3 regions of the Photobacterium kishitanii genome follow, and region 2 is predicted to be linked to each of the others. Evidence: riboswitches for the same ligand, from Rfam matches in the RefSeq annotation. Region 2 holds a riboswitch; each other region holds the start of a gene.
The links. Region 2 has a riboswitch for lysine ahead of PPBDW_RS10885 (Na+/H+ antiporter NhaC family protein). Riboswitches for the same ligand answer to the same signal wherever they lie in the genome.
Positions count from the first base shown of each region.

Region 1 (2,280 bases), 2.0 Mb from region 2:
TCGGCTAAAAATAAATAAGGCGCAAAGTTTGCGCCTTTTTTATTTCTGGTAGTGGCTATTATTCTAAGAGTTGTTGATGGAGCGTGCTCACCACCGATTTTGCATCAGCCTCATCAACCAAGAAGCATAAATTGTGCGGGCTAGCGCCATAACAAATTAGCCGTAAATTATAAGCATCGAGTGCGCCAAAAATATGTTTAGCTGAGCCTTTACTATTGCTCATACGATTACCAATTAATGCGACTAGCGATAATCCTTGTTCGATGTCAACACGACATAATTGATTGAGCTGTTCTACTGCAGCGAGTGGTAGTGTTGGTGCTCCGCCGCCAGTGTCGGTTTGATCAAGTGTTAATGATACGCTGACTTCTGAGGTAGTAATTAAATCGACGGATATTTTATGCTCAGCCAGAATGCGGAAGACTTCTGCTAGAAAGCCATAAGCATGAAACATATTAAGGCTAGTTAGGGTCACCATGGTTTGATTACCACGCAGTGCCAATGCTCTAAATAACGGCGCTTGGTCAACTGTTTTTCGAATCCAAGTCCCGCCTTGCTGGGGAGCTTTTGATGAGCCGACAAATACTGGGATCTGTTGCCGTACCGCTGGTACCAGTGTCGATGGATGGAGTATTTTAGCGCCAAAGTTTGCCATTTCAGAAGCTTCACTAAAACTGATTTCTTTAATCGGCTTAGCGGCGGTGGTAATACGTGGATCAGTGGTGTACATCCCTGGTACATCGGTCCAGATTTCTAAGGTAGTAGCATCCGTCGCTTCTGCAATTAATGCCGCGCTGTAATCACTGCCACCTCGACCAAGCGTGGTGGTATTGCCTTGGCTATCACTACCAATAAAACCTTGTGAGACCACTACATGGGTAGCTAAGAGTGGTATTAAATGTTGCTGAGCTAATTGACGAATAATCTCTGGTTGTGGAATCGCTTTGCCAAATTGAGCGTCAGTTCGCATCACAGTACGAATATCAAATCTAATCGCGGCAGCATTCATTTCAACTAAAATTTGGTTAAACAGATGGGTCGATAATAATTCGCCGTGGCTGACCAGTTGATCGGTTAGTTGTGGTGACGGTTTAGTTGCGGCTTGGGTTGCGGCAGAAGCAATGTCATCGAGTAATGCATAAATAGCATCGCTAACAGTATTTGGGTGTTGCAGTTGATCAAGGATCTGTTGATGAATATTGGTTAATTGCTGTAAATGCTGCTGGCGTGAAGTGATATCACTAATACCATTGGCTAATGCAACTAATAAGTTAGTTACTCCCGAACAGGCACTAATTAATACTATTTTAGTGTGTGGGTTAGTGATAACGATGTCAGCACTGCGACACATTGCTGCGTAATCGGCAACACTAGTACCGCCAAATTTAGCGACAATTAACTGGTTTATAGCTGCTGCTGGAGTAATGCTCATTACGGTGTTCTCCCTTTATCGTAAATGCTGCAAGGTAGGTTATTTACTTCGGAAGAATTCCCGACGTCCATTGTCGAGGAGGTAATAGGCAGTAACGCTGGTAGCGGCTACCCAGAAGCTCCCCATCATAGTCAACCTGACTTAGATGACAGCCTGAAAGATTCAACTTTCATAGCCGATATAACGTGCCCCAAACGCGTTATATCTCGGCGTTACTCCCCCCTCTCAATATGGTTTAAGGATTGGGACCTACAATATTGATACCTGGGTAACGCACCTCTTCTGTAGTGAATAAACACTGTTATCATTGAATAGGAAATTCGCCTTGGTTGTCAATTGTTAAATGATAATTTCTCGATAGTTAACAAAAAGTATGTGTAGCGAACAGGGTTTGGGGGTATTACTTGCGGCTTTGGTATTGCTCTAATATTCTGTAATAACCACTAACGTGCACACCTTATTGATAATAATCATGATTTAATGGAGTTGAATCTATGCCTATCACCAGTTTTATGCCTCCCCAAAGAACCCTTATGGGGCCAGGTCCTTCTGATATTTATCCGCAGGTTTTGCAAGCGTTGAGCCGACCGACAATTGGTCATCTTGATCCGTTATTTATTAAAATGATGGATGAGATCAAGCAGTTGTTGCAATACGCTTTTCAAACAAACAATGCGTTTACGATTGCAGTGTCTGCTCCAGGTAGTGCGGGTATGGAAGCGTGTTTTGTTAACTTAGTTGAGGTAGGTGATAAGGTATTAGTTTGCCGTAATGGCGTGTTTGGCGATCGAATGCGTGAAAATGTAGAACGCTGCGGTGGCATCGCGGTTATGGTTGATAATGCATGG
Region 1 covers NZ_LN794352.1:349,305-351,584, forward strand. Annotated here, with positions in the region: gene lysC (lysine-sensitive aspartokinase 3) at 59-1,432, opposite strand; lysine riboswitch at 1,540-1,722, opposite strand; gene PPBDW_RS01895 (pyridoxal-phosphate-dependent aminotransferase family protein) at 1,927-2,280, shown strand, end outside.
Region 1: it holds a riboswitch for lysine, as region 2 does, so the genes downstream of both, lysC (lysine-sensitive aspartokinase 3) here and PPBDW_RS10885 (Na+/H+ antiporter NhaC family protein) in region 2, are expected to answer to the same signal.

Region 2 (2,280 bases):
AATGCTGGATTAATATTTCCTTGCACAAGGGTCGATAAATATTGCCCCGTTTTCATATCACCAATAACACTACCAATACTCCATGCGAATAGTAGAATTAATATCGCGCCAAACATTGATTTTGCGCCAATCCATAATGTGTTACCAATATCTGATACTGGAATTCGCTGACGAAACACCGGTATGATTGCCGCAACTAAACCAAAGGCTCCACCTAAGCATAATGCTTGACCGACATTGGTATTTTCAAAGGCGCCTAATAGTGCAAACGGCTTACCTTCTGCTGCTAGTACCTGATAGCCGGTAAACACCATAAAAAAGAACGTCGCTATAATAAGAATAACAATTGGCCATACTAAATCGCCAACGCGACCATTCTGACTTTCTTTTATATCGAGTTCTTCGGTTAAATCTTTAGCTTGCTCGTCAACGTCACCACCAACATCTGTACCGCGACCATGACTCGCAGCAAGTTCATGCTTTCTCATCGGCCCAATATCCCATTGGAACCACGACACGACAAAGACCATTGCTAACGCAAAAATAGCATAGAAGTTCATTGGTGCTAACGTCATAAAAGCACTCAATGGCGTATATTCCGTAACGCCATGAGTGACTAATATGCCGCCAATCAAGGTAATAATATATGCCCCCCAACTTGATGCCGGCATTAATACACACATAGGTGCGGCAGTAGAATCAAGAATATAGGCTAATTTCGAACGTGATACCTGAAAGCGATCAGTAACAGGGCGAGCGATAGAACCAACAGCAAGGCTATTAAAATAGTCGTCGACAAAAATGAATACGCCTAAAAAAGCAGCGAGAAGTTTTGCCCCACGTTTGGTCTTAATTTTAGTTTGTGCCCACTCAGCAAAAGCACGCGTACCACCTGAAAGTGTCAATAAGGCTGTCGTCATTCCCAGCAATATTAAAAATAGTACGATACTCATATTCCAAGTATTAATACCACCATCAGAAATAAACAGCCCTTTGATTGATGTGGCAAGGTAAGATCCTGTATTTGCGAAAGAAAAATCGTTAAGAAATAATGCTCCAAGTACAACACCAGTACCTAAAGACAATAACACTCTACGGGTTAAAATCGCCAAGCCAAGTGCAACTAACGGCGGAATAATGGATGTTAAGGAATGGGAAAAATCTATCAAAGTTTATGATCTCTAAGACAACCAATTTTGGTTAGAAGATCTACTGCTTGATATAGGCGCAATGGCATATTAATTTGAGTATAAGGAAAGAAGGTTAGCCTTTCCAGCCTCCACAGTAGCACTCCATAGTTATGTGTTTATCTACTATGGCAGTGTTGCACTTCTTCAATGCAACCCCAGTAAGAATATTTGATAGCTATATCTCACTTCGGCATCGGCTCCTTTCGCTAATAGTCATCGGTATCACCCTCGTATTAGTTACTGATAAACAATGCACCTCTACCCTTATCGTTAAGGAATAAATCATTCTACGTAAATAGCGAAATATTGCAACATCGGAAATCTAAAAAATTAACAACAAAAATCATAAATAGACCAAATGTAACCATAACCATCCAATAATAATGAAGTAGCATAACATTTTAAATTTTATTATCATTTAACATATAAAACGCTGTAACAATAACTAAAACTATTCCGCTTGTATTTATACTATTAATGAAGATACATTTTATAAATAGTCTCATATACTAAATATAAATACTTTTTAAATTAAAGAAGTGATTAAAATGTTTTACACTGAATGTATAAAAGTATTACTATTGCAAAATATGTTTTAACGCTGCTATTATTATTTATAGTTAATTAAAAATAACAGGAAATATAAAATGTCTGATGCAATGAAAGCGCTTTTAAATCTTCGTAGCCTACGCGCACTTTCTCGTGAATATACACTAGAACAACTTGAAGAAGCGTTGGATAAACTAACAACAGTTGTTACTGAACGTTCTGAAGCTGAAGCTGAAGAACAAGCAAAAGAAAATGAACGTAATGAAAAGCTAGCTCAATATCGTGAAATGCTTTTAGCTGACGGTATTGACCCTGAAGAATTACTAGCAAGTTTAGCTAAAGCACCAAAAGCAAAGCGTGCAAGTCGTCCGGCTAAATATAAATTCATCGATGAGAATGGCGATGAAAAAACATGGACAGGCCAAGGCCGTACACCTAGCGCTCTAAAGAAAGCACTAGATGATGGTCAAGCTCTTGAAGAATTCGAGATCTAATATATAAAGAATAAATAAAAAGCCTAAACTATTTAGGCTTTTTTTAT
Region 2 covers NZ_LN794352.1:2,320,387-2,322,666, forward strand. Annotated here, with positions in the region: gene PPBDW_RS10885 (Na+/H+ antiporter NhaC family protein) at 1-1,169, opposite strand, end outside; lysine riboswitch at 1,278-1,459, opposite strand; gene PPBDW_RS10890 (H-NS family histone-like protein) at 1,838-2,233, shown strand.

Region 3 (2,280 bases), 920 kb from region 2:
TGAAAAACAGCACCCGTTACTTAACCCGTGATGATGTCAGTGCGATTGCTGAATATCTCATTACTGGTGATAAATACAACGTACTTGATAAATCCGTTGGTCAAATCACACCGCCTGGTTTTGGCGACTTAATTCCAGCACAAGTCAATGTTCAAGATCCTAATTTAGAAGGTTCAGCTACAGATCCACTCAAAAAGGAACAACAACTTTACGGGTTATATATTCAAACTTGCGGCGCTTGCCACGGCGCTGACGGCAAAGGTCGTGAGGGCATTGCCCCCACGCTGCTAAATAATGGCATTATTATGCATAAAGACCCTTATGATACGATTGCAGTAACCATTCGAGGCCTTGTACCTAATTACTTAGAGCAAGAAATTGACTTTATGCCGATGAGCAGTTTTAACACCGTTCTAAATGATGCAGATTTGGCACAATTAATTACATTTGTACGTCAAAAATTAGGTGGTAGAGACATTCCAATCACAACAACCCAAGTCACCAAAATTCGCACCGATCTTATCAAGGCTGGATTTGCTGGAAATATTCATAACCTTACTCAACCAATGAATAATAATCCTGAATAACGAAACAATATGCAACGATAACGAAATAACATTCAGCTAACTGATTGAAACCACGATCAGTTAGCCGACTTGATGAAATTTAAACCTATTACACATTTATGCGTTTTTTTTTATTGCTTGTGAAAAATATATCGGTATAGTCAAGCCTTAATCCTTTGAGTAGAGGCGCGCTGCCTAAGAGTATTCGGTTGGAGGGAGATCCCCAATGAAAGCCGAGGAAAGGAGTCAGCGCCGAAGTGATTATTGAGTCATCAATGATCGCTGGTTCTGTATTTAAGAAGTGCAGAACTGCCATAGTTATTTTGTCTATGGAGCGCTACCCTAAGGGATAAGAAGTATTATTTCTCAAGAAATCTGTTTCTCTATCCTTTCGGTAGATCTCCACCTTATTATAGGTGTTTAAGAGATCCATGAATTTAATCCAATATTCTGATTCACTATTATCAGTGGTACCTGCACTACTGGCAGTTATTCTTGCAATTACTACCCGCCGCGTATTGTTATCTTTAGGCGTGGGCATAATTGCAGGATCAATCCTTCTAAATAATTACAACCCACTCGCTGCACTACAATATCTTTTACATCAAATTCTTGGCTTAGTTTGGGCTGATGGTGCTGTCAATACCAGTAACGTTAACATGTTGTTATTTATGTTATTACTGGGCGGATTGATTAGCTTAATGACCGCAACAGGGGCAACTAAAGCCTTCGCTGAATGGGGTGTTCGTCGCTGTAAAGATCGTCGCAGTGCGAATATCTTAACGGGTATGATGGTATTTGCTTTTTTCATTGATGACTTTTTTCATAGCTTATCTGTTGGGCCCATTTGTCGTCCTGTGACTGATCGCTTTCAAATTTCACGTGCGAAATTGGCTTATCTGCTTGATTCAACTGCAGCGCCTGTATGTGTAATTACCCCTATCTCATCATGGGGCGCATATATCATCGCTATTCTAGGTGGGATTTTAGTCACTAATGATATTACCGAAACTAGTCCTATATCATTGTTCGTACAAATGATTCCAATGAACCTGTATGCTGTATTTACCTTATTAATGGTACTTGTAGTTATCACATTCCAGCTTGATATTGGCCCAATGCGCAAGCATGAAGAACGTGCTCGTGAAGGTCAACTTTGGGATGAGTCTAAAGGTCACCCTAAAGGGCTAGAAATCACCACCGAAGGTGAAGGTAATGGCACCATGGTTGATATGGTCTTACCTATTCTAACTCTAACAGTTACTAGCGTTATGTTTATGATCATAAGTGGTGCTGATGTATTAGCAGCTAAAGGTCAGGCATTTACTCTAATTGGATCGCTAGAACATACAGATGTTGGCTCATCATTAGTTTACGCTGCATTATGTAGTCTTGCGGTATCAATTGTATTGGCACTACGCTTAAAATTACCATTAAAAACATGGTTAACGGCTGCGCCTCAAGGCGTTCAAGCGATGATGCCTGCAATTATCATTCTGTTATTTGCATGGACAATTGGTACTGTTGTTAGTGATATGGAAACTGGACAATACTTAGCATCATTAACTAAGAATGGTTTACCCGTTGAGTTACTACCAGCACTAGTGTTCTTACTATCGTGTGGAATGTCTTTTGCAACCGGTACTAGCTGGGGCACATTTGGTATCATGCTACCACTAGCTGGTGATATGGCTATTGCGAGTGATGTTAACCT
Region 3 covers NZ_LN794352.1:1,400,551-1,402,830, reverse strand. Annotated here, with positions in the region: gene ccoP (cytochrome-c oxidase, cbb3-type subunit III) at 1-587, shown strand, start outside; lysine riboswitch at 740-914, shown strand; gene PPBDW_RS06690 (Na+/H+ antiporter NhaC family protein) at 998-2,280, shown strand, end outside.
Region 3: it holds a riboswitch for lysine, as region 2 does, so the genes downstream of both, PPBDW_RS06690 (Na+/H+ antiporter NhaC family protein) here and PPBDW_RS10885 (Na+/H+ antiporter NhaC family protein) in region 2, are expected to answer to the same signal.